Regions from separate parts of the Streptomyces sp. NPDC057474 genome, predicted to be linked through region 2. Evidence: riboswitches for the same ligand, from Rfam matches in the RefSeq annotation. Region 2 holds a riboswitch; the other holds the start of a gene.

Region 1 (6,118 bases), on a different contig from region 2:
CGGGGCGATGCCGGGTTCGACAGGTTGCGGCAGGCCGAGCGCGGCGCCGGTGGCGACATCGTCGACAAGGGGCTGGGTCATGCGAAACTCCCCTTTCTGCCGGAGGCCACCACGATCCGCGGGTCGAGGAGCGGATAGACGAGATCGACGATCAGGTTGGCCAGCACGAAGATCAGTGCCCCGAACACCACGACTCCCTGCACCAGGGGGATGTCCTGGACCGTGACCGCGGCGGCCGTGACCCGGCCCAGGCCGTCGCGGGAGAACACGGTCTCGACGACCACCGAGCCGGCGATCAGCTGCCCGGCGAGCAGCCCGACGACCGTCAGAGCCGGCAGCGACGCGTTGCGCAGCGCGTGCCGCAGGTGGATCCGCAGCCTGCCCGCGCCCTTGGCCCGGGCGGTCTCCACATAGGCCTGATCCAGGGCCGTGAGCAGGCTCTTGGCCAGCACTTGCGCCACCAGTGCGCCCGTCGGGATCGCCAGTGTCAGCGCCGGCAGCACCAGACCCCGCAACCCGTCGTTGCCGAACGCCGGGAACCACCGCAGCCGGAAGGAGAACAGCTCGACCAGCAGCAGCCCGACCCAGAAGGTCGGCACCGACACGCCCAGCGGCGGCAACGACAACAGCAGCTGCCGCAGCCATCGCTGCGATGTGTACGTCGCCGGCACCGCCAGACCGCCGCCGAGGACCACCGCGAGCACCAGCGCCGTACCGGTCAACGTCAGGGTCGGCGGCAGTGCGTCGCCCAGGGTCGAGGTCACCGAACGGCCGGTGGAGACCGAGTCGCCGAAGTCCCCACGCACCGCCTTGCCGAGGTAGTCGGCATACTGCACCGGCACCGGCTTGTCGAAGCCGTACTCGTGTCGAAGCGTGGCGAGCTGCGCCGGATCGACCGTGTTCGACTCCGCTCCGGCACCGGCCATCGCCGACACCGGATCACCGGGCAGGAAGTTCAGCACCAGGAACGAGACCGTGTAGGCCGCCCACAGCACCCCGAGCGCCTGCGCGACGCGTTTGATCACATAGCGGCGCATGCGCTAGCCGATCCAGGTGTCGTGCAGCTGGATCCGGCTGGAGGCATCGAAGTCGAGGCTGTGCACCTTCTTCGCCACCCCGAGCTGGGTCTGCAGCTCCACCACCGGTACCACGTACGCCTTCTGTACGATCAACTGCTGTGCCTGGTCGACCAGTTGCCTGCGCTTGGCCGCATCGGTGGTCGACGCCTGTCGGTCCAGCAGCGAGTCCAGCGGGCTCGCCGACAGGCGGTAGAAGTTGGCCAGCTTCGTGGAGAACGAGCTGCGCAGGATGTCCGGGTCGGCGCGGGTCACATTGCCCCACACGGCGTCGAAGTCACCGGACTGCAGCGTCGTGGCGAACTGGGTTACCTGCCCTTCCTTGAGTTCGACGTCGATGCCGACGGCCTTGAGCTGCTGCTGGATCAGCTCCAGCGCTGGCTGGTTCGTGGCCGAGTTGGGGAACCACGTGATGGCCAGGCTCAGCCTGGTGCCGTTCTTCGTCCGGATGCCGTCGCTGCCGGTCTTCCAACCGGCGGAGTCCAGCAGGGACTTCGCTCTCGCCGCGTCGTAGGACAGCGCCGAGTCGAGGTTCGCGTAGTCGGGTGTGGTGCGCGCCAGGATGCTGGTGGCCGGCTGCGTGCCGGTGGGGAACACGGCGTCGACGATCTGCTGCCGGTCGATGGCGAACTGGATCGCCTGACGCACTTTCGCGTCCTTCAATACCGGCCGGGAGTTGTTCAGCCCCAGGTTGAACACGTTACCCGGGTTGGCGCGCCGCAGCAGGCTCGCCTGGCCACCCTTGAGTGCCGCTTCGTTGGCCTTGCCGACGCTGCTGATCGCGTCCACCTGGCCGGACTGCAGGCTGCCGGTGCGCACCCCCGCCTCGGGCACCACCTGGAACACCAGCCTGTCGAGGTACGCCTCGCCCTTCTTGCCCCACAGCGAGGAACCCCAGTCGTACTTGGCCCGCTTGGCCAAGGTGATCGACTGGTTCTGCACGTACTGCTTCAGCGTGAACGAGCCGCTGCCGACGACTCCCTGGCTGCACTTCTGCTGCGGGCTCTTCTTCACGCTCGCCGAAGACTCGATGCCCAGCGAGTGTGTCGAAGTGGCCTGCAGGAACTGGGCGTTGGGCTGCTTGAACGTCACCCGCACGGTGAGCGGGTCGACCACGGTGGTGCTCTCCACTCCGCTCAGGTACCCCTGGGCCAGGACCCCCAGGGCGCCGAGCTTCGGTACCGCGTCGAAGTTGTCCTTGACCACCTGCGCGGTCAGCGGCGAACCGTCGCTGAAGGTGACACCCGATCTCAGGTGGAAGGTGAACGTCGTCGTGTCCGAGCTGACGTCCCAGCTCTTCGCCAGCCACGGCACGATCTTGCCGGTCCTGGGGTCCTGGTCGGTCAGGGAGTCGACGACCTGCCGCAGCGAGTAGATGGTGTCGTTGCTGCCGACCTGCTGCGGATCCACGCAGCCGGCGTCGGAACCCACCGCAAAGGTCAAGGTGCCGCCGGACCTGGGCTGGCGGCTGTCGTTGCTCGAACTGCTGCCGCTGCCGGACGAGCATGCGGTCAGCAGCACACTGGTCGTCAGGAGTGCGGTCAGTGCCACCCACCGGGGGCCATGGCGGGAATCCGGATGCGATATCACGGAATGAGTTCTCCTACTCGAAAGTCGTCGTGCACGCGTGCGTGCGGACAATGGAGAGGCGTGGATGGTGTCGCTCCCGAGGAAGAGCGACACGATTCAAGAGGGGGAAAGGCGGGAAAAGTTCAGGAGTGTGCCGCGGGCGTCAAAGCCAACGGTGAACGTTTTCAGACAGCCGACGGGACGCAGTCAGCCATGACACAGGCAGCTGGTGATGCGCTGCAGGTCGATGTGGCGGCGGCGGGAGAAGCGGCAGAGAGCCGCCGCAGCTGCGATGGAGGGGTTCGAGACGCTGTGCCGCACGCTCATTCCTCCATGTTCCACGCCCCTGTCGCGGGGCCACGCGCTTGCCGGGTCGGCGACCCGGCCGGGCTTTCACCTGGAGCACCCCACCGCGTCGGAGGGTTGCCGGTCAGCGAGCCAGGGCTTGATGCTGACACTCAATGCCGGTTGCAACTTTACCGATTGCCGCTGTAATCCGTCAATGTCGATAGACGAGTCGAGCAAGACACGGTGGCCAATCGAGTGTGCCGGATTGAGGTTGCTCGACGGGGCGGTGATGTTCGCCCGGCCTATCGGGACCCGGTTTCGGTCGCGCGGCTCGGGCGGGCTGCCGCAGCGGGCCGTGTTGGCCCGTCTGCGACCGCGAGGATGCTGTCGAGCAGTCCGGGAAAGTGCGCCTCGAGGTCGTCGCGGCGCAGGGAGAGAGCAGGTTTCGCATCCGTAGGGGCGCTGCCGGATGATGCCGCGGATTTCCCCTGATCTCCCGGTGATCCCGGGCACCGGTCGCCGTCGTCCCGCCCCACCGCTCGTCGCGCCCCCAGGAGTCCCCGTGAAGTTCCTGCTGTGGATTCCGGGCGTGCCGGAGGAGCGGTGATCAGCGGCAGGGGTCGGTGAAGGCCGAAGAGATCGCGGTGGAGTTGGGCCTGGAGACGTCGGAGATGTTCAGCGCCGGCCGGCGGCCCGTTGCCGTGCCGGACACCGGCCCATGCGCGTGACCAACGACCACCGGAACGGGGTAGCACCCACGAGCTCCCAACACGCCCCGCCTTCATGCGCGTACGGCCGGAAGATCACCCGACCAGGAACTGCGTTCGACGGGCACGTTCCAAGAAAAACCGTTCCTCATGGCAGGTCCAGTCCCATCTTGGTGGCCAGGCCGGTGGCGAGCGCTGCGATGGTGGGGTGCTTCCAGATGAAGTCGCCGGCGAGTTTGATGCGGAGTCCCGCCTGCAGCCGGGTGCGCAGCTCCATGGACAGCAGTGAGTCGAAGCCGAGACTGCGGAGCGGTGTCTGCGGGTCCAGTCGGGCGTTGCCGGACTGCAGGACGATGGCCATCTCCGCGGCCAGGTAGGCCTCCAGGGCCGTTCGCCGGGCGAGGGGGGAGTCAAGCCCGGCCAGGCGAGCAGGGACGTCGGCTTCGGTGGGGGACTTGCTGCTCGGTAGTTCGGTGCCCTGGCCCTCCTGGCTGTCTATGAGGCCTGCGAAGAAGGGGGAGCTGCGGACCTTGGGCAGGATCCAGGCTTCCGGTGGTCCGGGCAGAACACCGGTGGCCGCCCTGCGGTGGGTGAGCAGTGCCTCGAGGGCTTGTAGGCCGTCCTTGGTGGCCATGGTCTCGTAGCCCCGGTCGGCGAAGTCGGTTGCGACGCCGGTCTGTCCCCACGGCCCCCAGTTGACGGCCAGGGTGGGCAACCCCTGGGCGTCCCGCCAGGTGGCGAAGGCATCGAGCCAGGAGTTGGCGGCGGCGTACGCGCCCTGGCCCGGGTTGCCCAGCAGCGAAGCCATGGACGAGTAGAGCACGAACCAGTCCGTCGGGTGCCCTGCGAGGGCCTCGTGGAGCCGCCATGCGGCGGTGGCTTTGGGCCGCCAGACGCGTTCGAGTTGTTCGTCGGTGATGTTCGTGATGGCGGCGTCGTCGAGGACCATCGCCGAGTGCACCACTCCCCGCAAGGACAACCCCTCATCCGTGGCGGCGGACACGAGCCGTTCGGCCACCCCCGGCCGGGAGACGTCACCGAGTTCCACGGTGATACGGACACCGGCGGCACGCAGCCGGGCCAGCTCGGTCTCGGTGGCATCGCCGGGCGGCGTACGGCCGTTGAGGACGATGTGCCCGGCGCCGAGTTCGGCCAGGCGGGCCGCCGTGGCCAGGCCGACCCCGCGCAGTCCCCCGGTGATGATGTAGGCGCCGTCGGAACGGACCGGTGACGGCGGCTTTGCCAGCACGGCGGTCGTCTCCCCCTGCTCAGGCATGGTGAGGACGAGCTTGCCGATGTGCCCGGCGCCCGCCATGAGACGGAACGCCTCCGTGGCCCGTGTCAGGGGGAACTCCTGGTGGGGCAGCGGCTGGAGGGCGCCTGCGGCCATCAGGTCCATGACCTCGTTCAGGAGGTCGCGGAACACCTTCGGCTGGAGTTGCTGAAGTTCGATGAGATCGACGCTGCTGAAGGTGACGTTGTGCCGGAACGGCGCCAGCCCGAGGGAGGTGTCGGCGAGGATGTCCCGGACACCCAGTTCGACGAACCGGCCGAAGGGACGAAGTGCCTCCAGACCCGCCCGGATCGCCGGCCCCGAGAGTGAGTTGAGCACGACGTCGACGCCCTCGCCTCCCGTCGCCTCGCGGGCGTGCCGGGTGAAGTCCAGCGAGCGGGAGTCCATGACGTGCCGGATGCCCATGCCGCGCAGGTACCCGCGTTTCTCGTCGTTGCCGGCCGTGGCGAGCACCTCTGCGCCCAGGTACCGGGCAACGGCGACAGCGGCCAGGCCCGTACCTCCGGTGGCGGAGTGGATCAGGACGCGTTCCCCTGCGGCGAGGCGCGCTGTATGCCGCAGGGCGTACCAGGCGGTGAGATACGCCGTCGGGACGCCCGCCGCGGCGACGGCGTCGATGCCGGGTGGAAGGGGGAGCACGGCGTCGGCGCGGACCGTGGTGAACGAGCCGAAGGCGCCGCCGGCGAGATCCACGGCCAGGACGGAGTCCCCGGCCCGGACGCGCTGGACGTCCGGGCCGACCGCGGTCACGGTGCCTGTGCACTCGAAACCGATACGGTCACCGCCGCCCGGACACCCGCCCGCGGTCGGCAGCAGGCCCATGACGGTGAGGACGTCACGGAAGTTCACTCCCGCCGCGTGGACTTGAAGCTCCACTTCTCCCGGGCCGGGCGGGCGCCGCCCGCCCACCACAAGATGCAGGGAACCGAGGTCTCCGGCCCTGCCCGCGTGCAGCCGGAAGCGGTCGGTCTCGAAGCGCACACGGCGGGCGGTCACGGTCAGGCGTTCGGTGTCCGTCAGGGGAGCGGGCACGAGCCGGGCCACGCGGACGTCCGCACCCCGCACGGCCATTTCGTCCCCGGGCGCCCGGCCCCGCAGGAGGTCGGCCGTCCGCCGCAGGTCGTCGTCGGACGTTCCCAGGTCGAGCAGCGTCGGACTCAGCTCCGGGTGCTCGTGCGCCAGGA
Region 2 (3,607 bases):
CCTGCGAGATCTCGAACTCGACCCGCTGGCCCTCTTCCAGGGTGCGGTAACCGTCCATCTGAATCGCGCTGTAGTGGACGAATACATCCGCACCACCGTCGACCGCGATGAAGCCGTACCCCTTCTCCGCGTTGAACCACTTGACGGTGCCCTGAGCCATGCCTAACTCCCCTATTACTGGCCCTTGCACAGATCCACACTTCGCGGATCCGGGTCAGACCTCACCCCCCAACGGTTGGGGGTGTGCGCCGGAACGCGTCGACCGCGGCCGAATGTATCTGTCCAACTGCCCTCTGCAACAGGTCAATCGGACGAGAATTCTGGACACGACCGGTCGGGAATGTACGAACAATTCGCCCGAATTCAGGGCAAGTCGGGCCCCACAAAGGGAACGAAATACGCAAAAGGCCTGCACACTTTGGCTACTTCATATAGGGCGTGCGGCGCGATCCGATATGCGCCCGGCATGAAATCACTACGGTGATCGATCCGGGTTCCCCAACTGTACCGTGCTCAACCATAGAGAATTGCCCCCTCCGCTTCTCTCGCGGAGAGGGCAATTCGATGAACTCTCGGTAATCAAGGTTACCGACGGTTACTACCGGCCGGTACTGAACGGGGGTCAGCCGCCGGCGACCGCGGGAATGATCGACACGCCCGCACCGTCCGGCGTGGCCGTCTCCAGCCCCTGCTCGAACCGGACATCGTCGTCATTCACGTACACATTCACGAACCGCCGCAACTTGCCCTGATCATCCAGAACCCGGGCGGCGATCCCGTTGTGGTTCTTCTCCAGATCGGCGATGACCTCGGCGAGAGTCCCACCTTCGGCACTCACCTCGGCCTGCCCGCCGGTGTAGGTACGAAGGATGGTGGGGATGCGAACACTGACGCTCATGACGTGTGACCTCCGGTCGGTACAGCAGGGTTCAGGGGCGCGGGGAACTGCGCGACCAGCGCCCACAGGCCCGCAGACGAACTACAACCCAGTCTTAGACAAGACCGGCTTCACGGAACGAATCAAGGTTGGGCCGAATAGTCGCGGTGAGCCCGGTCCCGGCCACCGCATCCAGCGTCTTGAGACCGTCACCGGTGTTGAGGACGACAGTCGTCAGCGTCGGGTCGAGAGCCCCGTCGTCGATCAGCTTCTTGGTCACGCCGACGGTCACACCACCGGCGGTCTCCGCGAAGATCCCCTCGGTCCGCGCCAGCAGCTTGATCGCCTCGACGATCTGCTCGTCCGTCACGTCCTCGACAGCCCCACCGGTCCGCCGAGCGATGTCGAGCACATACGGCCCGTCCGCCGGGTTACCGATCGCGAGCGACTTCGCGATCGTGTTCGGCTTCTGCGGCCGTACGACGTCGTGCCCGGCCTTGAATGCCACCGACACCGGCGAGCACCCCTCCGCCTGCGCACCGAAGATCTTGTACGGCTTGTCCTCGACGAGCCCGAGCTTGATCAGCTCCTGCAGACCCTTGTCGATCTTCGTGAGCTGCGACCCGGAGGCGATCGGCACGACCAGCTGGTCCGGGAGCTGCCAGCCGAGCTGCTCGCAGATCTCGTACGCCAGGGTCTTGGAGCCCTCCGCGTAGTACGGCCGCAGATTGACGTTCACGAAGCCCCAGCCCTCGCCGGCCGGGTCGCCGATCAGCTCGGAGCAGAAGCGGTTCACGTCGTCGTAGTTGCCCTCGATGCCGACGAGCTCGCCGCCGTAGACGGCGGCCATGACGACCTTGCCCTGCTCCAGGTCGTGCGGGATGAACACGCAGGACCGGAAGCCGGCACGGGCCGCGGCGGCGCCGACGGCACCGGCCAGGTTGCCCGTGGAGGAGCAGGAGAGGGTGGTGAAGCCGAAGGCGCGGGCCGCCTCCAGCGCCTGGGCGACGACGCGGTCCTTGAAGGAGTGCGTCGGGTTGCCGGAGTCGTCCTTGATGAAGAGCTTGCCGGCGTCGACGCCGAGCGCGCCCGCCAGGTTGTCGGCCTTGACGAGGTGGGTCCAGCCGGGGTTGATGTTCGGCTTGGTGGCCACGTCGGCCGGGACGGGCAGGAGGGGCGCGTACCGCCAGATGTTCGCGGGACCGGACTCGATCCGCTTGCGCAGCTCCTCCGTGTCGTAGGCGGAGTAGTCGTACGCGATCTCCAGCGGTCCGAAACACTCCTCGCACGCGAAGACCGGTCCGAGCGGAACGCGGTGACCGCATTCGCGACAGCTCAGAGCGGCGGCGGGGCCGAGGTCTACTGTGGAGTCGGTGGTGCTTGCAACAGTCTGCGCAGCCATGGAGGCGAGGCCCTTTCTCCTCATCTTCCTCACGACGCACTTCGCCGTGAGACGGATTTGGCACCTTCCCGAGCCGGGAGCCTCACCACGACAACGTGGTCAGACCGGCTGGAGGGTTGCCGGGGCTTCATCGGGCCGTATCCCTCTGCCCCTCTGGATGAGCGGTATTTGGTTGTATACGCGGACGAGCACCGACATGCGATGGTCACCAGCGTTGTCCAAGACTGTAACCGAAGGCCAGGACAGTTGAGAGAGCCGTCCGAACCGCGAGATGAACGCAGAGGAGCCGCGCACTGTGCTGAAGGAAGTCGAGCGCTGGCTGAGCACCCGCTCCTGGTCCATGACCGACCGCCCGCTCCACAGGATTCTGGCCGCGAAACGAGCCACCGGTCAGTCGGTCAGCGTCGTCCTGCCCGCGCTGAACGAGGAGGAGACGGTCGGCGACATCGTCGCGATCATCCGTCATGACCTCATGCGGCAGGCCCCGCTCGTCGACGAGATCGTGGTCGTCGACTCCGGCTCCACCGACCGGACGTCCCAGGTCGCGGCGGCGGCCGGGGCGAGGGTCGTCCACCGCGACGACATCCTGCCCCGCATCCCGGCCGTGCCCGGCAAGGGCGAGGTTCTGTGGCGGTCGTTGATGGTGACGTCGGGCGACATCGTGTGCTTCATCGACGCGGACCTCAAGGAGTTCTCGTCGGACTTCGTCTCCGGGATCGTCGGCCCACTGCTCACCGACCCCGGCGTCGACCTCGTCAAGGCGATGTACGACCGCCCCCTCGGCTCCGCCGCCGGCCAGGGCGGCCGTGTGACGGAACTCATGGCCCGCCCCCTCCTCAACATGCACTGGCCCCAGCTGGCCGGCTTCGTCCAGCCGCTCGGCGGCGAGTACGCGGCCCGCCGCTCCCTCCTGGAACAGCTCCCGTTCCCGGTCGGCTACGGCGTGGAACTGGGCATGCTGGTCGACGCCCTCCACCTCGTCGGCCTCGACGCCCTCTCCCAGGTCGATGTCGGCGTCCGCAAACACCGCCACCAGGACGGCCAGGCGCTGGGCCGCATGTCCGCGGCCATTTATCGCACGGCTCAGCTCCGGCTGGCCCGCGGCCACCTGATCCGTCCCGTCCTGACGCAGTTCGAGCGGGGGCGGGAGGGCTTCGAGCCGCGGACGTATTCGGTGGACCTCGAGGAGAGGCCGCCGATGGTGGAGATCGAGGAGTACGTGGAGCGAAAGGCCGCGTGACCAAAGGGGCGGTTCGGTTGTCGGGCGACTGCGGGTGGTGCGTGGTTGCTCGCGCGGTTCCCCGCGCCCCTAAAAGACAAACAGGGGC

The links. A riboswitch is a leader RNA that binds a small molecule or an ion and turns the genes downstream of it on or off. The one in region 2 is predicted to bind S-adenosylmethionine.
Region 1: another riboswitch for S-adenosylmethionine. It lies ahead of ACFU53_RS01670 (putative leader peptide); the one in region 2 lies ahead of thrC (threonine synthase).

Annotation. Positions count from the first base shown of each region.
Region 1 is NZ_JBHVDX010000004.1:7,956-14,073, forward strand. Features, by position in the region: gene ACFU53_RS01655 (ABC transporter permease) at 1-81, opposite strand, end outside; gene ACFU53_RS01660 (ABC transporter permease) at 78-1,037, opposite strand; gene ACFU53_RS01665 (ABC transporter substrate-binding protein) at 1,041-2,666, opposite strand; gene ACFU53_RS01670 (putative leader peptide) at 2,853-2,972, opposite strand; SAM riboswitch class IV at 3,002-3,111, opposite strand; gene ACFU53_RS01675 (SDR family NAD(P)-dependent oxidoreductase) at 3,789-6,118, opposite strand, start outside.
Region 2 is NZ_JBHVDX010000432.1:117-3,723, forward strand. Features, by position in the region: gene ACFU53_RS47245 (cold-shock protein) at 1-160, opposite strand, end outside; gene ACFU53_RS47250 (MoaD/ThiS family protein) at 623-898, opposite strand; gene thrC (threonine synthase) at 993-2,279, opposite strand; SAM riboswitch class I at 2,297-2,443, opposite strand; gene ACFU53_RS47260 (glucosyl-3-phosphoglycerate synthase) at 2,575-3,519, shown strand.